DNA from 3 places in the Crassaminicella indica genome. Region 1 is predicted to be linked to each of the others. Evidence: riboswitches for the same ligand, from Rfam matches in the RefSeq annotation. Region 1 holds a riboswitch; each other region holds the start of a gene.
The links. A riboswitch is a leader RNA that binds a small molecule or an ion and turns the genes downstream of it on or off. The one in region 1 is predicted to bind cobalamin.

Region 1 (8,499 bases):
TTACATTCTTCTATAACCTTTAATACTTTCTTTCTTGTTTCATCTTTAACATCTGGATGATTATTTAAAACACGAGATACCGTACTTACTCCAACTCCTGCAATTTTTGCGATATCTTTTATGCTAAAATTCTTCATACCCAAACCTCTCTTTTGGTATCGTTTCCGGAAACGTTACTGGAAACGTTTCCAATTTATATTTTAATTATACCACACTTCTTAAAATTTTCAAACTTTTTTATTGATTTTAATGGTATCAAAAAAATTTCAAAAATTCAAAGCTCTATAAATTTAACAAATATATTTCCTTAAATATTTTTGTATATTATAAGCGATTAATAGCTTATCTAAAGCTATTAATCGCTATAAATATTAAAGTTTTTAAAAATATTCTATTATAGCCTTTCTATTTTAAACTCTTTATTTTTTCCAAGCTTTCTACTGCTTCTTTTTCTGTTATCATCTCATTAGGATAAAATTTCCCGTCCTTTAGTGCCATTAATCCATTTTCCACAATAATTTCAACAATTCTATTATTTTTAACCTCGTCTATATCTTTTATATTCACCATTCCTTCTTTGTCCTTTAAATCTTTAAGCATATAAAGCGTTTGAGCAAATTCTTCTCTTGTCACCTTTTCGTCTGGATAAAAATAATCTTTTTCTGCTTTTACATAACCTGATAATACTGCTGTTTCAATATAGTCAAAATTAGGATCGTCTACTGTAACATCCTTGAATGTCCCATATATATGTCCCTTATGTTCTTTTTTATAGTACTTTGATGTAGGTGCAAATATTCCTTTATGCTTAAACTTTACAGTCATCTCTGCCAAGCTCTTTCTTGTTAATGGTTCATCTTTTTTAAACTCATCTAAGCTATCTATTAATTCAGGATAAAACATACGACTAAGCTCCAATACACCTTTAGAAAATCTAAAGGTTGGACTTGAAACTAATTTTTCATTAATTGTATATACTCTTCCTTCTTTAACAGCTTTTATCGTATCAAAGCCAGGACGAATAGAAATAGAATGTAAATTTCCTCCTGCATTCATAGCACCTCTTTGAGAAACATAAACATCTATTTCATCTGCTTTTTCAAGTATTCTTTCTGCTCCAAAGCTTGCAATACTTGTTCCTTTTCGAATCGGCTTTGCATCAACTGCAATATTATTTCCTCCTGCAAGTTTAATTGCCATTGCAGCCATTGAATCATTTGTTATTGTACGATATTCAGTTTCTGTAGATTCAAAGAAAACATTTACTTTTGGTTTTATGTTTTTTGTAATACTTTCCAATTCTTTTAAATCATTATTAAATTTTGTTAACAACTTTTCTGCTACAGCTTCTTTTCCTGTTAAAATAGCCAGCTTCTTAATATAATTAGGAAACTCTTCAAACTTATCAGGATATAAAGAAACCACATTAATTCCTGTATTTTCTAGTGCTTCTACAAATTCAGGTTTACTTTTTTTAATAAATGGACGAATAAGTACCAAATCAGGCTCTACTGCAATAACCTTTTCTGGATCAGCTCGATAATCAAAACGCTTCTTATTCATTACTGCTGCAGGATAAGCATCACTTTTACCAATTCCAATTATCTCATTATCTAATCCTAAAGCAAACAAATTTTCTGTATGAGCTGAATATAAAGAGATTATTTTCTTTGCTGGTTCGTCCATTCGAACAATTTTTCCAGAATCATCCTTAAATTCAATCTTACTAAAATTGTTGTCACCTTTTACTACATCTTCATTTTCACTTTCATTTTTAGAACAAGCTCCTAAAATACTCATAACGAGTATTAAAATTAATAATATAGATATTTTTCTTTTCATTTTTCCCCCTCCAATTATTAGCAAGCATTACATAATTATATCTAAATTTTAGCAACATTTCCTATATAAAATAACAAGTAAATGAGATGCTCTCATTTACTTGTTATAATTTTATTTTTCTTCCCCTTCAATAGCTTTTCTTGCATGCTCTATATAAATATCTTGATATTTTTCATTTTCACCTAAACCATGAAGATAAGTATTTACAGTAAATCCTTTGCTCTTAAGGATTGTCTTCCATGAATCCTCTTCATCTCCTGCCATATCGTTATTTGCATGATCTCCTGCAACAAGCATATATGGCATTAATGTTACTTCTTTAATGTTTTTAGCTTTTAATTTCTCTATAACATCCTCTAAAGCAGGATATCCTTCTACCGTTCCTACAAATACATTTAACCCCTCATCATCAAGTACACTTTGTAAGCACGCATAGCTTGCATTTGCAGGATGATGTGTTCCGTGTCCCATTACTACAACAGCTTGTCCTTCTTTAAGCTCTGGTAATTGTGATTTTAATGCTTCTACTGCTACCTTATAATCATCTGGAGTATTTAAAATTGGTGTACCTACTGCTATTTTTTTAAATGTATTTTCATATTTCTTTACTACTTCTAATAAATCATTATATTCAGCACCTGCTATAACATGAAGTGGCTGAACAATAACTTCTTCAAAACCTTCTTCCTTCATTTTGTTTAAAGCTTTCTCTGGTGTGTCTACTAAAATATTATCTCTGTCCTTTAACTTTTTGATAATAATATCAGAAGTAAAAGCTCTTCTTACTTCATATTCTGGAAATGCTTTTTGTATTTTTTCTTCAACTGCATCAATCGTAACCTTTCTTGTATCTGCATAGCTTGTTCCAAAGCTCACTACAAGCATTCCTTTTTTACCTTCTTGCCAATTTCCTTTTTCAACACATTTAACTGGAGCAGGGATTTCTTCTCCTTTTCCCTCAATAGAATCCTTTACATGATTTACATAAATCTCTTGATATTTTTCATTTTCACCCAAACCATGAAGATAAGTATTTACAGTAAATCCTTCGCTTTTAAGGATTGTCTTCCATGAATCCTCTTCATCTCCTGCCATATCGTTATTTGCATGGTCTCCTGCAACTACCATATATGGCATTAATGTCACTTCTTTAATATTATCTTTCTTTAACCTTTTAATAACATCGTCTAATGCTGGATATCCTTCTACTGTACCAACATAAACACTTAAATTATTGTCATCGATTACATATTGTAAATCAGCATAACATGCATTTGCAGGATGTTCTGTTCCATGTCCCATCACTACAACAGCTTGTCCTTCTTTAAGCTCTGGTAATTGTGATTTTAATGCATCAACAGCCACTTGATAATCTTCCTGATGAGTTAGGATAGGTCTTCCTAATACAAACTTTTCAAAAGTTCCATCATTATATTTTCTAAGTTCTTCTTTGATATCACTGTACTCAGCACCAGGCATAATATGTAATGGTTGAACAATTACTTCCTTAAAGCCTTCTGCTTTTAATTTATCCATTGCCTTAGCAACTGTATCCACTTCTATATTATCTCTGTCCTTTAACTTTTTGATAATAATATCAGAAGTAAATGCCCTTCTCACTTCATATTCTGGGAATGCTTTTTGTATTTTTTCTTCAACCGCATCAATTGTAACCTTTCTTGTGTCTGCATAGCTTGTTCCAAAGCTTGCAACTAATATTGCTTTTTTCACTTCCTTACTCTCCTCTTTTGCTTGATCTTGTTCTGCAGATGTTTCTTTTTTTGCACAACCTGCAAAACCAGCTACTACCAACATCAACGCTAAAATAAAACTTAAAATTCTAATCTTTTTCATAATACCACCCCTTATATTTTTATATCAGCTTTAACAAAAAGTTAAAACTGTAAAAAACATTTTTATAAGCTTGGTAGAATAACCAAACCTTTCTCTTCAGTCTTTCTTATAGCTACACCAAACAATTCCTTGATCAACTCTTTTGTCATCACATCCTCTGTTTTTCCATATTTCGAAATTTTCCCATCTTTTAATGCCAATATTCTATCACTAAACATATGTGTTAAATTCAAATCATGCATAATAGCTATAACAGTAAGATGCTCTTTCTCAATACAATCCTTTAATAAATTTAAAAAATAAATAGTATACTGAATATCCATATTTGAAAAGGCTTCATCTAAAAATAATACCTTTGGCGTTTGGGCTAGAGCCTTTGCTAGCATAACTCTTTGTTTTTCTCCCCCACTCAATTCAGTAATAGGAATATCAGAAAATTTTAGCGTATCTGTCATCTCCATGCATTCTCGTACTATCTTCATGTCTTTTGGGGTTAAATTCTTCATACGACTCTTAAATGGATTTCTTCCCATCATCACAACTTCTAAGCATGTAAAAGGGAATCTAATATCTACATTTTGAGACACAAAAGCTATTCTTTTACTTAAATCTTTTATACTATAGTCTTTCAAGCATTTATTTTGAAAATAAATATTTCCACTATATTTATGAAATTGTCCTGTAATCAAGCTAAGTAGGGTAGTCTTTCCTGAACCATTTGGCCCAATAATCGTTGTAAATTTTCCTTGTTCAATAAAAAAACTAATATCATGTAAAATTTCTTTATCATCGTATGAAAAAAATAAATTTTTTACTTTATACATATTAGCCCCCTTTACTTTAGTGCAGCGATTTATTTCTCGTCATAAAAATATATATGAAGAATGGTCCTCCAAGCAATGTTGTAAGCACACCTACAGGAATTTCTATATTCATCAATACTCTTGCACCTGTATCTGCTACCAATAATAATTCTGCACCAAGTAATGCTGAAAGAGGAATCAAAGTACGGTTATCAGACCCAATACAAAATCTAAGCATATGTGGCACAATAAGACCTATAAAGCTGATAATCCCACTTACAGATACGCATACAGCCGTAATGAATGAACCACATATTAAAAAAATCCTTCTTACACTTTGTGTATCAATACCTAACAATTTTGCTTCTTTCTCTCCCAAGCAAAGAAGATTCAAATCCTCTGAAAAATATATACAAATAATTATACATAATATTATCATCGGAAAACTCATCAAAACATGTTCCCAGCTTCTTGCTGATAAGCTTCCCATTAACCAATTCACAATAGGTGCAACGTTTTCTCCTGCTAGATTTTTTAAAAACTTAATACCAGCTGAAAGAATAGATGTCACTATAATTCCAGCAATAATCAAATTTGAAGAGCTTAAAACTCCTTTAACCTTAGCAATAGAAATCACAATACCTAATGTTATAAATGCACCAATAAAAGCACACGCTGTTATAGGAACTTGAAAATTATCCATCAAAAACATATTTATAAAAAGTGCTAGTGCTGCTCCAAAGGCTGCTCCAGATGAAACACCCATAGTATAAGAATCTGCCAATGGATTCATAAGCAACGACTGAAAAACAGCCCCTGAAACTGCCAAACCACTTCCTACTATCATTGCTGTAAAAATTCTTGGAAGCCTTACATTCCAAACAATAGCCACATAAGAAGCTTTTATATAACTATACACAGACTCATTTCCTGTAATTTTTCCAAATATAATTTTTACAACATCATAAGCACGAATATTTGCTCTCCCTAAATGAACTGATGAAAAAAAAGTGATAATCAATAAAACTAAAAAACAAATACCAATGATTTTCTCTTTATACCGTTTTTGCTGTATAGTCAAAGCCAAATTATTCTCCATAATTCCTCCAGTGGTAAAGTTTCACAAAATACATAATAAAAAAAGAGCTTCTCGGAAAGCTCTATATACACAGTAAAATGGTTTTAACATATCAAAATCTCCATTTTTTACTAGTCTATTCTACTTTCCCTCCGAAAGAATGAATATTAACAATTAGGCAGGTCTCCTGGCTTGGCTTCATTTTACTCCTTAACCTTCCCAAAGCAAACAGCTTCAGTGGTTTTAAAGTTTCATCCACCTCACAGTAGCGGGGGCTGCAGTGGCTTTTACCACTTTCCCTTTTAATTCTTAAAGAAACCTAATATTCTGTATGAATTTGTCAATAACACCTTTAATTATATATAATCATAAAAAGCATGTCAATAATAAGATTATTTTTAGTTTTGAGTATACAAAAACAAAACAGACTACTTAATTTTATATATTTTCGGTTTTAAAAGCTTATATTGATTAATTAGATTGATTCTGTTAGAGTTATAATTGAATTTAAAAACAGGAGGCAGCAATGAATAAATGAAGCATATAATTGAGATCAAAAAAGTAACAAAAAAATATGGAGATTTTACAGCTGTAGATAATTTAAGCTTAAAGATTCAAAAGGGAAGCTTTTTTGGCCTCTTAGGTCCTAATGGTGCAGGAAAAACTACACTTATTAAAATGCTTGTAGGGCTATTAAAGCCAACTAAGGGAACTATCCTTATTGAAAACCAAAAAATGAATCGTGACAATACTTTCATCAAAAGTAAAATTGGCATTGTTCCTCAGCATATCAACCTCGATAAAGAACTTTCTGTAAGAGAAAATCTTATTTTTTCTGCAAAGCTTTATAAAATAAAAGGAAATCAACTTCATCAAAAGATTGAAAAATTATTAGCTTTTTCAGATCTAAAGTCTATAGAAAATAGACTTAGCAAAAAATTATCTGGTGGTATGCAAAGAAAATTAATGATTACTAAAGCATTGGTTAATGATCCTGATATTCTTTTTTTGGATGAACCTACTGTAGGAATTGATGTAAATCATAGAAGGAAAATATGGGATATGCTAAAAGGAATGAAGGCTATGGGAAAAACAATCATTCTTACAACTCACTATATTGAAGAAGCTGAATATCTTTGCAATCAAATAGGTCTTATGGATCAAGGAAAAATATTTTATTGTAATACAAGCGATGCTTTAAAAAACAATCTTGGTAAATTTACTGTCGAATATTTTAATACAGAAAAAATAACAGAATATAAGTATTTTCAATCTATAGAAGAAGCAAAAGAATATGCTCATTCACTTGATACACATTATATTTTGAGAAATACAAATCTAGAAGATGTTTTTTATAATTTTACGAATAGGAAGGTACAATAAATGGAAGTTTTCACAATACTTTGGCGAGAATTTGCTTTTTTCAAAAAAAGAGCTTTCAAAATTACTTCTTCTGCAGTCATCACTCCTCTTTTATATTTATTAGCATTTGGATGGGGACTAGGAGCAGATGTTTCCATAGAAGGATATAGTTATCTACATTATATTATTCCTGGAATAATTGCTATGTCTACAATGCATACAAGCTTTAATGCTGTAGCCATTAGAATTTCTGTAGCAAGACTTCACGAAAAAAGCTTTGAATACTATCTAACAGCACCTGTAAATATGTATTTATTAACACTAGGCTACGTCATAGCTGGAGCATTACGTGGTTTTTATGCGGGATGTATCATTTTAATAGTCTCTTATCTATTTGGTGCTTATATCAATATTACATTTTCTTTTTTGCTAATATGCTTTTTGAACAGTCTTCTCTTTGCTGCTTTTGGATATTTTGCAGCAATGGTCATAAATACTCATTATGACATGAATCGCTTCACAAGCTTTGTCATTACACCTATGACCTTCTTATGTGGAACATTTTTTTCATTAGAAAAAATGCCATATATTATAAAAAGAATCATAGAGATACTTCCTCTTACCCATGCTATAATGGGGCTAAGAAATATCGCACTCAAAGGAATTACTAATTATTTTTCAATATTTATATTACTTACATACTTTTTAATCCTTTATGCCTTAGGTGTATATGCAAGCTATAGAGAAATATAAAACCATTTTTAGAAAGGAGGAAAACGAATACACTCGTATTCGTTTAAAGCTTATGTCAAAATTTTATGGAATTGGTACTGGCCCTGGAGACAGCTCTTTGGTTACAGTAAAAGCAGTAAACACACTTAAAAAATTAGATGTTCTTTTTGCTCCTCAACCAAAGGAAGGGGGAGAAAGCTTAGCTTTATCTATTGTCAAGGAATATATTTTACCTAAAACAGAAATAAAGCAAAGACACTTTCCAATGAATTTCAATGATGAAGAAAGAATAAATGCTTGGAATAAAATTGCAAAATCAATAGAAAATGAAGTAAAAAGTGGAAAAAATGTGGGCTTTATTACTTTAGGAGATCCAATGCTTTACAGTACTTATGTTTATATTTTAGAACTTTTAAGAGGAAAAGTAGAAATAGAAACAATCCCGGGAATCAGTGCTTTTTCAAATATTGCTTCAAGTCAAAACTTTCCTCTTGTCATGGACCGAGAAGCTTTGGTAATACTACCATGTACCGCTGATGAAGAAAAAATTGATTTTACGTTAAAAAATTATAACTCTATTGTACTAATGAAAGTATATAAAAATTTCAAGGAAATAATTAAAAAGCTTAAAAAATACGATTTAATCAAATATGCAATCCTAGTAAGCAATTCTTCTCAAGACCGTGAAATAGTTTATCATGATTTGGAAAATATTAGAGAGGATCAAATATCATATTTTTCAACTATATTAATTAACAAAGAAAACTACCACAATAAGTAAGTATCTTTAAAAGATTAGCCAAATATTTTAAGCCCGTAAAACCTTCT
Region 2 (8,499 bases), 1.3 Mb from region 1:
TTATTGAAAACGAAGAATATATTAAAATGTACAATATAGTAGCAGATCCAAATGCAAGTGAGAAAGATATTACAAAAGCAACAAAAGAAGCAGGAAATAAATTAAAAGAAAAGGCTAATGACATAAAAACAGAAAAAGATGCACAAAAAGTAGTAAGTGGTGCTAAGGATGTTGCAAAGATTATAGAAAAAGCAGCTGAACGTATAACTACCCAAGAAGGAGCAAAAGAGGTAGCAAAAGAAAGTATAAAAGTAGTAAATATATTAATTAAATCAGCAGAAAAATTATCAAAGGATAGTGATAAAAAAGAAGTAAGCAAAGCTGCGAAAGAAAATATGAAAGCTGTAATAAAGTTAATGGACAAATTAAATGATACAAAAGAAATCAATAAAGTAGCGGTGGATATAATTGATGCTACTGGAAAATTGATTCAACATGTTGGTAAAGAAAATGGAAAAGAAATTATTGAAGGTACAATCAAAGTTGCACAAAAAGCAGTTAAAAAAGCAAGTGTAAAAGAGCTTAATAAAAACCAAATAAAAGTCGAAAAAGAAAAGGTAGTAGCAATAGTAGATACAGATAGTATAAAAGAAATAGCTAAAAATACATCAGCTACAGTAAAAGTAATCAAAGAAAAATTAAAGAAAAATGGTATTGAAGATAAAAAAGAAATAGAAAATAAAATAACTATAGCGATACCAAAGGTAGACAAACAAGAAGTAGAAGCGAAATTAGCAAAGGATATGATGAAGATATTAAAACAAAATGGTATCGAAAAAGCAGAAATAAAAACAGAAAATGCAGTATTTAAGCTAACACCAAATACCTTTAATGAAAAAGAAAATAATGAAGAAATTGCTTTGATTGCAAAGACAGTTAATAGAAGCACTCTAACGCCACTTGAAAGATATAAAGTACCAAAGGGCTGCATTGTAGTAGATTTTAATGCTAAGGCTAAAGATGAAGAAATAAATAGCTTTAATGAGTCGATTGAAGTAGGTATACCTTATAAAGGAAAAGTAAATAAAGGAGAAGTAGTACAAGTATTTTTACTAAAGGAAAATGGAACTATAGAAAATATGGGTGGAAAATATGACTCTGATACAAGGATGGTAACCTTTAAAACTCCTCACTTTAGTAAATACTTTGCTAAGAAGGTAAAAGAAATAAAAGTAACATTTAAAGATCTTCAAGGCTACGAATGGGCAAAGGAAGCAATAGAAGCTATGGCACAAAAGGGTATAATAAGTGGTCGTGAGGAAGGTATATTTGATCCATCAGCAAACATTACAAGAGCAGAATTTGCAACACTTATGACAAAGATGATGGGTTATGCTACAGAAAACATGGAAGTACCATTTACAGATGTAGCAAAGGATGCGTGGTACTACTCATATGTAGGAGCAGCATATAAAAATGGTATTATTAGAGGTAGAAGTAATACTATATTTGATCCAAAAGGAAATATAACAAGAGAAGAAATGGCAATAATTGTTGCAAAGGTTCTTGACAAACAAGGATATGAAAAGGTAGGATTAAATGGATTAGATATATTTAAAGATAAAGAAAATATAGCATCATGGGCAAAAGAAGGAGTAAGCTTATGCGTAAAAGAAAAAATAATTAGAGGAATGGGAAATGGACAATTTAATCCAAAGCAAAATGCAAATAGAGCCCAAGCTGCTATGATGCTTTATAAGCTTTACAATTTAATAAATCAATAAAAAAAGCTGCTAGCAATTTTGCTAGCAGTTTTCTGTATATAGGTTGATGAAAATTTTATCAAATTATGTTATGAAAAATGATTGTGGAAGAAAACAGTCAACATATATTGACAATATATGTAAAGTAGTATAGAATTTAGCAGTAGAGGATAGTATTTAATATTATTCTATAGATATTTTTAAAAATTAAATATACAGCTTTTAGGTTCATTTATTTTTAAGATAAATGATTAAAAGGGAATCAGGTGAAAGTCCTGAACGGTCCGGCCACTGTAATTGGGGAGTGCTCCTTCAATATGCCACTGGGAAACTGGGAAGGCGAAGGAAAACGTTGATCCATAAGTCAGGAGACCTGCCAAAAGCTTTAAGTATATATCCTTCCGAGGAAAGGAGAGGTACTACATGAGATTTGTTTTTAAATCAAATGAGTTAATGTTAAAGTATCAAGATCCTTATCTTCAGTGGAAGTTAAGGATTTTTTATTTTATACCTGATTGACCTCTAATAGATTAAGAGGATAAAAAACGTTAGGGGGAGATATGCTTGAAACAAGAAAATATTTGTGTAAATCAAAAGGAAAAAAAATTAATTGAATTGATACGTAGTACTGAATATGGAGAAATTCGAATTATAGTACAAGATAAATACCCAATAAGGGTAGAAGAGATTAAAAAATCAATAAAGTTATAAAAACTAAAGTATAAAAATTAAGTTAGAGCTGACCAGAAAACTGGAGGCACTACCTATTATTGGTGGTGTCTTTTTGTTTTTGTATGCATGAGAATGTGTACAAATAATAGAATACTGCACTTCATAGTTTAAATAGGTGCAGTCATTGGAAAATATTCAGAGTAGAAAATGAAAGGGAGGATAAAAATGAAAAAAATATTTTCGTTTATATTAGTATTAACACTTGTTTTAAGCTTTGCAGGTGTACAAGCCTTTGCAACAGAAAATATTACAGATATTACCTTTGAAGATGGAAATGATTTTACTCTTGGTAAACAATTATATGATATGGAGGAAATAAAAGTTGTAGGTTTGACAGCTAATCATAAGAAAGTAGCTATTAACGATACAAAAAATATTCAATGGAGAACTTCAAATCCGGGTGTTGTTAGATTTTTTGATGATAATTGGAATGAAGTGAATACTATAAATGGAAAAGATACAGTAAATGTTTTAATTGTAGGAAAAGGAAAAGCTAAGATAGAGGTTACTTACAAAGGATTATATGTTCATAGCAATGTATATGTATCTGGCAATGGAGAAGCAAGTGTAGAAAACATTAAAATGAATGTAAATGGTGAAAAAACAGGTAAATTTGAGGTTAAAATCCAAAGATTAGAAAACTTTTCGCTAAAGAACATTTATGGAAGAAGTTACAATGATTCTGGAGTGATGAAGGATAAAGTTACTGCATTACATGCATTTTTGTATGCTCTAGAATATTATCATGATTCAGATGGGTGTATTGCTGTGACTGATCCTAATTGGGATTGGGATTGGGTAAGCAGAAATGTAAAAGTTGGTTATAATGGTGCATTTGTACAAAAAGTAGGGTTGGATGAAAATTATGGAATGACTGGCTGGATGTATAAAGTGAATGGAGAAATGCCTATGCATGCAGCTTCTCAACATGAATTAAAGAATGGAGATAGAGAATTGTGGTTTTTTGGTACATGGGGAAAAAGTAAATAAAGGTTGAATAATTTCTGAATATTTTCCATTTGCTTTATTAAGGAGAATTAGAAAAAACTAATTCTCCTTATAGTTGTTTAAAAAATATGGTATTAAAATTAAACAGCTGTTAGTGAATAGAACTAATACTTATAAAGAATCTTTAAAATTATTAGAGATGACTTTTTATAAAATAAAAAGGGGGAGGTTTAGTTTATGAAGAAAAATAAAAAGATTTTTAGTATTTTTTTAACTTTAGTAATTATATTTACAATATTTTTTTCATCTTTTGCTAGTGGAATTTATATAGAGCCTATTAAAAGAAATTATACTGGAGGAGAAAAAATAGATCTAACAGCAGATTTGTATGATGGAGAAAAAAAGGTTACTAGTGGTATTGATTGGTATTATTTTGATAATGACAAAAAGAAACATATTATTACAGGAGATAGTGATAATATTGAATTTATTGTACCTAATAATATGATAGATAAAACTGTTTCTACTGTAGTATATGCAGTATATAATGGTAATTCACAAAAAATTTCTATAGATATTGCTCCTCAAGCACCAGTTGCTTCAGAGCCATTAAAATTAGTTGAAGTAAGTCCTGTAAAAGGTGTATCAGGAATAAAAACAAACAGGGAAATAAGTCTTACCTTTAATAAAGCAGTAGTATTAAATGAAGAGTGCGGTGGATCACCTAAAGTGATTGTAAGGTATGATAAAGAAAAAGATGGGATATTAGATGATTTTTATCCTAATGGATTAGTTTGTATGGGAATGAAAAAACATAAATTATTGTTTAGTGAAGATAAACCAGAAAAAGTGGTGATACAATTATGTGATAAAGCTGGTAATCCTATTGAACTTGAAAAAGATCATAAATATGAAATTGCTATTTCTGGAAATTGGATTAAAGCAAAAAATAGTGATGAAAAATTTGAAGGAATAGGAATGAAAAAAAGGGGAGAGTGGATTTTTGACACAAAACAAACATGTGAATCTTTAAAGCTTCTATCAAAAATTCCAGTTAATGGAGCTAAAAAAGTAAAAAAGGATGCAGAAATAGCTCTTATATTTAATCAACCTGTTGAAATAGGAAAAGGCTTTGAAAATTTTATGCCACCTAAAGTAACATTGTACTATGATGCAGATTCAGTTAATAAACCTGATACAAAATATAATCCTAATATTTTTAATCAGCTTATCTTTGATAAAGAAAATCCAGAAAAAGTGATAATTAAAATAAAGAAGAATAAAAGAGAGGAAAAATTACTCGAAGAAAATCATGTATATGCATTAGAAGTAGCTAAAGGCTGTATTCAAGCTAAGAATACTGGTGAAAAATTTGAAGGGATAAAAAAAGGAGAGTGGATTTTTGATACAAAACAAAATGATATAGATATTATAGTAGAAAGATTTTACATATATAAGGGAGAAGCTATTAAATTAAAGGTAGAAAAAAATGATAAAAAAATAATATGGAAATCATCTGATCCTAAGATAGCTAAAATAGATGAAAATGGAGTACTTACAGGACTAACTAAAGGAAAGGTAGAAATTGAAGCTTTTGTAGAAGGAGAAGAGGATAAAAAAGGTTCTGTTGAAATGACAGTATTAGAATATAAGCCAAAAACAATATATATATATAGGCAAGATAAAGATTATAGGATGAATGCGGGCGAAAGTAAGAAACTTTATATTCAGGCAGTAAGTGAAAACGGCCAGGTGATAAAAGACTATAAGCTTGTAAAATGGTATTCTTCGAATACTGATATATTGACAGTAGATAAAAATGGCTTAGTAGAAGCAAAAAAAGGAGGCTATTCTACAGTACATGCAGAAGTGCTTGCAAATTCTCAGGTTAAAGCTACAAAAATAATTGAAGTAAGAGATAAAGTTTTGAAACAATTAGTGCCTCAGTGGAGATATATATTAGATAAAGGTTATCAAAGGAAAGGTCATCCTGTTGTTAGCTCTGATGGTTCAGTATATATATTATTAAATAGAAGAATATTAGCAATAAATAGTAATGGAACGAAAAAAGAAACCTTTAAGAATATAATTCAAATAGATAGTGAACCTATTGGGATAGAAAAAATTGATGGTAAAGAATATTTATTGGCAACTAATGAGAGTGAATTATTATTAATAAATCCACAAACAGGAAATGTTGAATGGAAAGCAAAATTAAAAGACCGTATAGTGTCTAAGCCAGCTGTTGATTCTAAAAATGGAAATATTTATGTATTGTGTTGTGATGACACTAATGATCATAGAACAGTATATGCTATTAATAAAAATTCAGAAAAATATTTATGGAGATATGATGTAGGAAGTTGGCATAGTAGTGAAGATGTCAAGGGGATAAGTATTGATGAAAAAGGAAATATATTCATCGTAACGGGTAACAAAATTTGGATATTTAATAAAGCTGGAAAGTTTTTGTGGAATTTTAAAAATCCAAATAATAGAGAATTTAAAAGCTTAGTAACTATCGGGGAAAATAATACAGCTTATATAATAGATTCGAATTATAATAGATCAGATAATATTTTGTTTTCTTTAGATATAGATCAAAGACGTGAAAAATGGAGAAAAAAATTTGACGATATTAAAAGTAAACGACCATTAATAGATAAGAATGGAAATTTATATATTTGTGCTCAGCATGAAGGAAAGTATAATTTATTACAATTAAATCCTCAAACAGGTGATGTAGATGCAAAATATGATCCTTGTGGAGCATATGCATTAATCGGAGAAAATGGCTATTTGTATTCTAGCGAAAATGTTTTTGATAAAGATCACAATATACTTTCTTATTATTATGAAAAGGTTGGTAATAAACCTCATCCTGAATTTGAATTAGGAAGAAATGGATTGATTTATAGAACATTGGAAGGAGAATATGATTTTGAAATAGGTGCTATAGAAGCTGTAAAGTTATGTGATGCTACAGATACTAAAATTTCTGGTTTGAGAGTTTTGAATAAGCTTCCTATAGATATGTTTGTAGGAGATGAGATGAAAATTGCTGCAGGAGCAGTGAATAAGAATGGAGCATTTATAAAGGGCGTGGAGCTTGAATGGCAATCTGAAAATACAGATGTTGCTACAGCAGTTTATGGTAAGATTACTGCAAAAAAAGTTGGGACAGCAAATATTAGTATAAAAGTTAAAGATAAAGAGATTAGAAAAAGTATAGAAGTGAAAGTAAAAAAAGCACCTATTCCTAAAAAAATGTATTTTGTATATAGCAATCTTGTAGAACATCCTAAAAAGATAGAAAAAATAACTGGTTACTGTGGCGAAAGCTTGCCATCGGCATATATTTTCATAGAAGATCAATATGGTAATTTTATGACAAAACAGCCAGTTACATGGTCTGTAAGCAAACAAGGAATAATAGGCTATAAACTTTATGATACGGGCAGTGGCGTTCATGAAATAAAATATCAAGCTGTTTTATCAGCTCAAAAAGCTGGTGAGACGATGTTGAAAGCAAGCTTAGATAGCAATCCTAATATTTATTGTGAGATTCCTATAACAATAAAATCTAAACGTTCTGATACTATATGGGAGCATAAGATTGAGTACGATCAAAGCGAGAAAAATAAAAATTGTTATCATGTAATGGGTAAGAAAAATGAAATTTATTACACCACTAAAAATAAACTAGCGGCAATTAGTAAGGAAAATGGGAAAAAGTTATGGGAATCTGAAATAAAAGGTGAATTTGGTGCTCCTCAAGTTAGTGAAGATGGTGATATCTATATATTTGCAAATGAGAAGGTCTATAGGGTAAATCACGAAGATGGAAAAATGTTAGAAAAATTCAATACATCTTCGAAAGTTAAAAATCTAATTATTGCTGATGATTGTATTTATGTACTTAATAATGAAAACAAATTATATAAATTAGATAATCAATTAAATAAAATATGGAAAACTCCTTTAAATGTAGGGGAAAACTATGGATTGCTTCTTGTTAATAATAAGCTGTATATCTCTAAGGAAGATAAAATATACAATATTACAGAAGATGCACATATGAAACTTGTTTATGAAGATGAACACACCGAATTATGGTTAGAAGCATCAACGAAAGATGGCGATTTGATTATTCAAAAAAATAATTTAGGTAATTATAGTCTTATATCTATAAATAATGAAGGAAAAGAAAACTGGAAATATGAAAAACTAAAAGGAAAAGTTGGAGTAGGCTGTGATGAAAATAGCAATGTTTATGCTGTAGAGATTAATACTGAAGCAGAAAAAGAAATCTATTATTTAGATCAGAATGGTAAAGAGAAGGTTAAAACTACATTTGTAGATACAAATGATAGTTGTTTTGATGGGGTATATAAAGTTGTTGTTGGAAAAGATGGCACAGTATATATTACTACAACAAAAATCAATGCTTTTTCTCCAAAAGGAGAATGTCTATGGCAGAAGACGTTATTTGGAGCATTTACTATATATATACCTCAGAGCATTACTGTAGATGATAATGGAATTGTGTATATTGGTGCTGGTAGAAGAGGAGTTTTGGCTTTAAAAGGTAGAGAACAAACAGGTGTTCAAGTATCGATTAAAGGTAAAGAAACTGTGGCTTTAAATACTTTTAAAGATCTAGAAGTTGAATTGATTAATCATGAAGAAGGGAAGGATATTGATTTAAAAATTACTTTGGAGGATATAGATGCTAAAAAAGCATTAAGTGAAACTCATTTTGAAGATGAAATTAAAGCAGATACAACGAATATTTATAAATTTGGTGTAAAAATACCTAAAGAAGGAAACTTGAAAGTAAAATTAGAGATTTTTGACAGAAAAGATAAAAAATTGATATGCCAAGATGAAATAAACTTATAAAAGAGAAAGGAGGATTATATAATGAGGTATATGAAGAAGTTGTTAGCTTTTAGTATTACCTTTTGTATTATTTTTAGTATAAGTATAACTCCTGTTTTAGCAGATAAAGAAGTTAAAAAAGCTACTATTGAAGATGTTGAAAAAGCCATAGACATGACCTTGAATTACTATAAAACTAGAGAACAAATCAATAATGATTGGGAAGCATTTGCTA
Region 3 (8,499 bases), 1.4 Mb from region 1:
CCGTATTATGCATATGAACTTATATCAGCTATAAAAAAGGCAGTAAAAGTTCCTTTAGAGCTTCATTCTCATACTACTAGTGGTTTAGCTAGTATGATGTATCTAAAGGCTATTGAAGCAGGTGTTGATATTATTGATACGGCAATCTCACCATTTTCTATGGGAACTAGTCAACCACCTACTGAATCTATAGTTGCAACACTAAAAGGAACAGAGTATGATACAGGAATTTCAATTGAGAAACTAAATAAGATTGCAGAGCATTTTAGACCATTGAGAGAAAAAAGTCTAGAAAGTGGACTCCTTAATCCGAAAGTATTAGGGGTTAATATTAATACGCTGATTTATCAAGTACCAGGAGGGATGCTTTCCAACCTTGTTTCTCAGCTTAAAATGCAAAATGCTTTAGATAAATTTGAAGAGGTGCTAAAAGAGGTACCAAGAGTAAGAGAAGACTTAGGATATCCCCCACTTGTAACGCCTACAAGTCAAATCGTAGGAACGCAAGCAGTGTTAAATGTAATTACTAAAGAAAGATACAAGATGATTCCAAAGGAAGTAAAGGCTTATGTAAAGGGAATGTATGGAAAGCCTACTGTAAAAATAAAGCCTGAAATAATTAAAAAAATTATTGGAGATGAAGAAGTGATCACTTGTAGACCTGCAGATTTAATCGAGCCTCAGCTACAAAATATTAGAAATGAAATGAAAGAATATCTAGAACAGGAAGAAGATGTACTATCTTATGCATTATTTCCACAAGTAGCTGTAGAATTTTTCAAGTATAGACAGGCGAAAAAGTATAAAATAGATAGCGATTATGTTGATAAAGTATTAAAGACATATCCAGTATAAAAAGGGGGAATTATGATGAATTTTGAATTATCAAGAAAAAATAAAGAAATATCTCCATCTCTTACACTTGCTATCACAGCAAAAGCAAAAAAAATGAAAGCAGATGGTATAGATGTAGTAAGCTTTGGAGCTGGAGAGCCTGATTTTAATACACCAGAGCATATCAGAGCTGCTGCTATTGATACGATGGCAAAGGGGCTTACAGGATATACTGCGGCATCGGGACTTCCTAATTTAAAAATGGCGATTTGTGATAAATTAAAAAATGATAATAATTTAGATTATAGTTCTGAAAATATTGTTGTTTCTAATGGAGCTAAGCATTCACTATTTAATGCATTGCAAGCAATATGTAATCCAGGGGACGAGGTGATTATTTCTGTTCCGTATTGGGTAAGCTATCCAGAGCTTGTAAAGCTTGCAGATGCCAAACCGGTTTTTGTTGAAACTTCAGAAGAAGAAGGCTTCAAATATACAAAAGAAAGCTTATTAAGAGTGATCAATAAAAATACAAAGGCGATTATTTTAAACAGTCCAAATAATCCAACAGGTACAGTTTATACAGAAAATGAATTAAAAGAAATTGCCGAAATTGCAGTAAAGCACAATATTTTCATTATTTCTGATGAAATTTACGAAAAATTAATATATGATGGAAAACATAAAAGTATTGCTTCTTTAGGTGATGATATAAAAAAATTAACTATTGTGATTAATGGTATGTCAAAGGCGTATGCTATGACTGGATGGAGAATAGGATATTTAGCAGCAGACAAAGAAATTATTAGCATTATTAATAATATTCAAAGTCATGCTACCTCTAATCCTAATACTATTGCACAGTATGCGAGTATAGCTGCTTTAAAGGGAGATCAAAAACCAATATATAAAATGATAGAAGCATTTGTAGAAAGAAGAAATTATATGGTTGAAAAGATCAATAGTATTGATGGATTATCTTGTAGAATGCCAGAAGGAGCATTTTATGTAATGGTAAATATATCAAAAATTATAGGAAAGACCTTTAATGGATTTACTATTAATAGTTCAATGGATTTTGCAGAGTATTTACTAGAGAATGTAAACGTAGCAGTAATTCCAGGGATCGCTTTTGGTGCAGATAATTATATTAGATTATCCTATGCTACTTCTCTTGAAAATATTCAAGAAGGATTAAAAAGAATAGAAAAAGCTATTCAATAATAAAATAATTGTTTTGAAAAAGCATCTGTGAGGATGCTTTTTTTTTCATGAAAATATATTAAACTAATTGGAATATATTTCTATGTGTTTAGCATAGTATATTAGCATAAAAACGCATAGAGGATGTGAACCTTATGTTCATAGTTGTTACGAAAAAAAGATTGTATAAAGTAATTATAGCTTTACTAATTGTGTGTTTGTTGATGATATGTATTTTTATAAAATGCAGGAAGAATACAAAAACAAATGGAGAGCCAGTTGGATATGTAGTATTGGTGATTGATGATTTAGGTTATCATGGGGATGGAATGGAGGAGCTGTTAAAATTAGATATACCTATTACAGCTGCGGTAATGCCTTTTTCACCATTTACAAAGAGTGATGCAGAAGCTGTACATAAAGCAGGTATTGAGGTAATAATGCACGTACCAATGGAGCCAGTTGTTGGGAAAAAGGAATGGTTAGGACCGAAGGGAATTACTTGTGACTTATCTGATGAAGAAATAAAGCTTAGAATAAAAGAAGGATTAGATGAAATAAAATACGCTGTAGGGATGAATAATCATATGGGTTCAAAAGCTACACAAGATAAAAGAGTAATGAAGGCTATCCTAGAAATTGCAAAGGAGAATAATTTATTTTTTTTAGATAGCAAAACAAACCCTAATTCTATTGTAGCAGATGTAGCAAATGAATTAGATGTTATTTGCTTTGAAAGAGATGTATTTTTAGATAATATAAAAAATCAAAGGGCAATAGAAAAACAGTTGAAAAAACTTGGTAATATTGCTTTAGAAAAAGGGTATGCGATAGGAATAGGACATGTAGGAGCTGAAGGAGGAAAAGTAACAATCAATGCTATAAAAAATATGTATCCTATTTTAGAAAAAGAAGGAATTAAGTTTGTAAATTTATCAAAGTTAAAGAGAAATTTACATTAATATGTGAATATGGCAATAGGTTGACAATATGGTAATAAATGCTATAATGTGAATGATATGAAAATTAAATAAAATAGTGTAAGGATTTAGGGAAAAGGGTGAAAATCCCTTACTGTAGTCGCAGCTGTAACCGGCGATGAAAATCAGAATATGCCACTGTCAAATGAATGGGAAGGCCTGATTGGAAGATGACCCGGGAGTCAGAAGACCTGTCGTTACATACTTTTGTAATCCTCCGACTTAGAGGAGAAGAAGAATATTGGTGTTAAAACACAGAAATATCTATTGGGTAATTAAGTATTTTTGAATGATCCCAGTATAAGTACATCTGAATCCTCTTCCAGGTTGGAAGGGGATTTTTTCAATATACGTATTAGGGGGAATGAAGTGTGAAAAAAATAAAGAGCTTGATTACATTACTTCTTGTAATCTCAATGGTATTTTCTTCATGTGGATTTAGTATGGCACAGGGGAAGGATACGGATTCGAAATCGAATGTGGTAGTTATAGATGGTGTTAAATATAAGGGGTATAAAGGACCTGTACAAGGAGAAATCAAATATAAGGAAGGCAGGCCAGCAAATCAGAATTCAAAGGTATATAAAGCATCTGGTGATATTGAAAGTCCATATCATGTTGATTTAGTTGTAACTACTGATTTTGGTCATAAAAAAATATATGCAAAAAATGTTGGGCTTGTAAAAGATGAAGTTGGAATGGAAGTATTATTTAGAAATTTAGATATTCAAACTGCTTATGGTGGTGGGTTTGTGAATGCGATTAATGGGATTGAATCAAAGTTTACATTTTATACAGGAAAAAATAGAAAAAAACAAGATTGGTTTTATTGGGTAAATGGTATTTTGGCGCCAGTAGGTATAGCTGAATATAGACCAAGTCCAGACGATGTAATATGGTGGGATTATCATGATTGGAGTATAACTATGTTTGCACCAGCTGTGATTGGTTCTTATCCTCAGCCTTTTAAAAATGGATTCTGGGGGAAAAATCCAGGAACAGTTATTATGTATACAGATGGCTACAAAGACGAGGCAGAAAAATTAAAAGCGAGTCTTATAAAACAAGGGGTGAAAAAAATAGATTTGGCAGCTTACAATCCAAAAGCTTTAGAAAAGCCAAAGAAATATTATATATTATTAGGAACATGGAATAAACTAGCAAAAAAAAGCAAGCTAATGAAGGATATCAATAGAAAAAATAAATTAATTGGAACGTATGTGAAATTTGAAGGAGGAAAACTAAAAGCTTTAGATTTTAAAGGAAAGACTATTTCATCTTATGATCATGCTGGAGCTATTTATGCTTATGCAGCAGGAATAGGAAGTGTTAATCCAATATGGATGGTTACAGGAACAGATGATGAATGGGTAAATAAGGCATTAGATGTACTTATTAATAAACCAAAGTCTATTGATAGATATTTTAGTGCAGTTATATCAAAAAACGGCATAGAAAATGTACCGTATGTTCATTAAAGGATGTGAAAGAATGAAAAAAATAGGGTTTTTAGTGAGTATCCTGATTTTTATAATTTGTTTTTCAATTATAGGACAAGCTCAAACTATTGACATAGAAGTAAATGTTGGTTTTGATGGAAAAATAAAGCTTGGTGGAATGAATCCTATAAAAATTATTTTAGATGCTAAAGAAAATGAATTGGTAGGAGATCTAAAAATATATGTAGGAGAAAGAATTTATACTCATCCTATAAATTTGAAATCAAATACTAAAAAAGAATATATGTTTTCTATACCTGTTTTGAAAGAAAATGAAAAGCTAGAGGTAAATATTGAAAAAGATGGACAAGTTATAGAAAATAAGACGATTACTTTAAAAATTCTTCCTAAAAATACAGTATTTATAGGTGTTTTAAGTGATACTCCTGAAAATTACTATGGAATAAAGGAAATGCATAAAGGTTTATTTCATGATAAAAATATTGAAGTAATCAAATTAAATGAAGAAATGTCGTATACCGTAAAGGAATTAGAAAATTTGAACATATTAATTCTTGATAATTTTTATACAAATAATCTATCAAATGAAAGTGAAGAAATATTGAAAAAATGGATTGCTAATGGAAATATATTGTTAATTGGTGATGGAAAATATGCATATAAAAATTTAACAGGATTCCTTAAAGGGATAGAAGAGAAGAAAAATATAGGGGATGGATGGGTGATCCCTGTAAAAGGTAATGCATTTATCAATATGATAAATAAAAATATTACTCCTTTTGGGATAAATAAAATATTAAATAATGACAATTTAGATAAAAGAATCAATGCTTCAAAGAACCTTTATGGAGCAGCAGATTATTTATTAACACCTAATTACAAAACAGTATGCTTTTTATTTTCATTTTTAATAATTTATATTCTTTTATTAGGAATCTTTATGTATTTTGGAAAGAAAAAATGGTTATTCTCATCGATAATTATGATTGCCTGTATTGTTTTTTACGGATTTTCTTTTATAGGAAATCTTGATAAGCTAAAGGCTGTCAGTGCAGCCGTAAAAATATATCATCATGGGTTAGATTGCTATAAATTTACTAGTATTTATCCAGATAAAGAAGATAATATACGTCTTCAATTTGTTAATGGTCATTTTATAGATGTGCTTAATGGCACAGACTATGTATTAGACCCAGTTGATAAAAAGGTAGATTATATTATAAAAAAAGATGAAATAGATACAAATGAACCATATTCTTTATATAGAGAAGAAACACAATGCATAAAAACACATAATATTATGGCTTATATAGATAATGATACCTTTAAGGGGGAAATCATCAATCCAATAGCAGACAAGATGTATAATTGCTTTTTACTTGTAGGTGATACGGTGATTCCTTTAGGTGATTTAGATGGAAAAGAAAAGAAGCGTATAAATTACAAACTAGATCATAGCTTGAGAAATCTAGGAGATTATAATTATCTTGAAAAAATTTATGAAACAGCGGAATTAGATGATTATGAAAGACAAATGTTTGAATATTATTTTTATAATATAGATGCATTTTCATATACTAATCATCTTATCGGTTTTAGTAAGGGGCTCGAAAAAGTAAATGTAAAGGACGGAAAAGGAAATATTAAGGAAATAGCTTGTAATGTATTTGATTTAAATATGAACTATAAGGAAAATGTATATATTCCTTGTGAGATTATTAAGCCTATTACAGATTTTGAAGAAAATGAAGATAAAAGAGAATTTATTTTAGAAGATGGAAAAGAAGTAAAAGTATATTATGCTATACCTAAAAATATCTATGTAAAAGCTATTAAACTTTATACAAAGGTTGATGGAGGCAGAATTGATTTAGAAATTTATAACCAAGAGGAAAATATCTGGGAAGAGCTGACTTCTGAAAAGCTAAAGCAAGAGGCTGTAACAAAATATATTTCAAAAGGTCCTCTTATGATAAAAATAAAAGGAGAAGGAAGAATGATGCTTCCTCAGATTGAGATTAAAGGAAACAAAAGGGAAGCAGGTGGTGGGAATGTCTAAAATTTTTCAGATAAACAAAAGAAATAAGGGGCTTATTTTAGCTTATGTGTTGATTTTAAGTATGGTTTTACTAGGATATTTATTTATGGTGGCTATGAGAGCAGATGGTTATCAGCCTGAAATTTATGAAAAAGGATATATGTATTTTATTATTTTAGCATTTTTACTGTCTACTATGCTTTTATCGTTATGGGAAATAAAAGAGAAAGATGTATGGAAGGGATTGTTTGATGTATTTATTTTTACTATTTCTGCAGTTCCTTTGATTTTAATGATATTTATGGTAGGGCAAATATCGAGGCAAGATATCTTATTCCCATTATTATTTCAAATTTTATGGGGAGTAACTATTTTTAGTATAAAAAATTTATTCAGAGATCTTAATATTCATAATACGGGAAAAGCTTTTTTGTTGATTATTTTTAATTTTTTTATATTAATCCTCAGTATGATTTATTTATACTTTTATAGTCAATATGCAAATCTTGTTATTACGACAGTCTTTGATAAAGATATTCCAAGTATATTTCTTTTAAATCCATTAATATCTTTAATAGGATATTTGAATGAACAGATAGGTGGAAGCAATCAAATGGGAAGGCTACCTATTATTATATGCTTTGTATTTTGGGGGATTTTTTCAAGTAGCATTTTTTATGTATCTAATAAAATAAAAAGACACCAAGGGGTGTAGAAGATGAAGCATGTAGATAGGACTTTAAAGCAATTACGTAATAAAATTTGGATCGAAAAAATGCTAGAGAGTATTATTAATGCATTCTGTATCTCTAGCATAGGATTTTTTTTGTGCATTAGTGGTGCACATTTTTTTCCAATTGTTTATGCGTTGAAAAAATCTTTAGTATTTATTCTAGGGGTTATTATTTTAGGAATAATGATAGGTTTTTTTAAGCGACCAAGTATACAAGAAACTGCATTACTTGGTGATTCATTAGGATTTCAGGAGCGTCTTTTGACTTATTTAGAGTATAAGCACGAAGAAAACGTTATGATTGAAAATTTTAAAGAAGAACTTGCTAGTGCTTTAGCAGTTTTTGATTTAGTAAAGAAATACAAGATAAAATTGCCGACAAAAAGAATAATCATGAGTGTTTTGCTGTTTTTTTTAGCCACTGGAATATATTTCATTCCTTCTTTATCAATGGAGGTAGCAAACGATCAAGAAGCAGTTCATAAAGAATTAAAAGAAGAAGCTCAAAAGCTAGCAGCACTAAAAGATAAGCTTGAAAAAAGCTTAGAAGATAAAGCTTCAATAAGTGAAGAGAAGGAAGAGCTTTTTTTCATATTAGAAGAAACAGAAGAAAAGCTAAAAAATAGCTTTGACTATGATGAAGGCGCTGTAAATGTTATGGAGGCTCAGAAAAAAATAAAAAATATAAGCAGTGAAAAGCTAGGGGAAGAACTAAAAAGCGTAGCAGGAGTTTTTGAGGGATTAGGTCAAAATGGAGAAGCCATAAAAGATGCGTTTGCATCAGGAGAGGTAGAAAAAGCAGTAAAAGCTTTAAGCCAGCAAAGCTTTTCTCAAAAGGAACAGAAAAGAATTATTGAAAATATAGAAGAAATGGAAAAAAGATTAAAAAGTTCAGAGTACATGAAAAAAGAGCTTTTAAAAAATATGAAAACAGCTTTAAAGGAACAACCTACAGGAGAAAGAATATCACAAGCTATAGAAAATAATAAACAAAATAAAGAAATAAAAAAAATGGTTGAAGAAGCAGAAAGCAAATTAACTAGCATGAAGGAAAGACTGTTAGCAAAAGGAGATAAAGGTTTTAATAGTGTTGGGGGAGAAGAGAAGGCACATGATTTTGCCAATGGTGAAAATGAAGATACCAGAAATGGAGAAATAAGCAATCAAATGGGAAATGAAAGGGTTTTAGGCGAAGCTGCTGATCATTCAATGAAAGAGGCTAATGGTGTAGGGGGTAGTAATGGTACGGAT

Region 2: linked by a shared signal. The riboswitch ahead of KVH43_RS07575 (DUF2292 domain-containing protein) and the one ahead of KVH43_RS01045 (FecCD family ABC transporter permease) in region 1 are both predicted to bind cobalamin.
Region 3: linked by a shared signal. The riboswitch ahead of KVH43_RS07510 (DUF4430 domain-containing protein) and the one ahead of KVH43_RS01045 (FecCD family ABC transporter permease) in region 1 are both predicted to bind cobalamin.

What each region holds. Positions count from the first base shown of each region.
Region 1 covers NZ_CP078093.1:177,375-185,873, forward strand. Annotated here, with positions in the region: gene KVH43_RS01020 (LacI family DNA-binding transcriptional regulator) at 1-137, opposite strand, end outside; gene KVH43_RS01025 (ABC transporter substrate-binding protein) at 406-1,842, opposite strand; gene KVH43_RS13350 (sirohydrochlorin cobaltochelatase) at 1,954-3,696, opposite strand; gene KVH43_RS01040 (ABC transporter ATP-binding protein) at 3,759-4,520, opposite strand; gene KVH43_RS01045 (FecCD family ABC transporter permease) at 4,537-5,598, opposite strand; cobalamin riboswitch at 5,738-5,915, opposite strand; gene KVH43_RS01050 (ABC transporter ATP-binding protein) at 6,112-6,960, shown strand; gene KVH43_RS01055 (ABC transporter permease) at 6,961-7,692, shown strand; gene KVH43_RS01060 (cobalt-factor II C(20)-methyltransferase) at 7,670-8,452, shown strand.
Region 2 covers NZ_CP078093.1:1,585,996-1,594,494, forward strand. Annotated here, with positions in the region: gene KVH43_RS07570 (S-layer homology domain-containing protein) at 1-1,724, shown strand, start outside; cobalamin riboswitch at 1,910-2,098, shown strand; gene KVH43_RS07575 (DUF2292 domain-containing protein) at 2,268-2,414, shown strand; gene KVH43_RS07580 (DUF4430 domain-containing protein) at 2,601-3,425, shown strand; gene KVH43_RS07585 (outer membrane protein assembly factor BamB family protein) at 3,621-8,285, shown strand; gene KVH43_RS07590 (Ig-like domain-containing protein) at 8,307-8,499, shown strand, end outside.
Region 3 covers NZ_CP078093.1:1,559,709-1,568,207, forward strand. Annotated here, with positions in the region: gene KVH43_RS07495 (oxaloacetate decarboxylase subunit alpha) at 1-855, shown strand, start outside; gene KVH43_RS07500 (pyridoxal phosphate-dependent aminotransferase) at 871-2,058, shown strand; gene KVH43_RS07505 (divergent polysaccharide deacetylase family protein) at 2,193-2,999, shown strand; cobalamin riboswitch at 3,065-3,230, shown strand; gene KVH43_RS07510 (DUF4430 domain-containing protein) at 3,389-4,495, shown strand; gene KVH43_RS07515 (hypothetical protein) at 4,509-6,536, shown strand; gene KVH43_RS07520 (hypothetical protein) at 6,529-7,230, shown strand; gene KVH43_RS07525 (hypothetical protein) at 7,234-8,499, shown strand, end outside.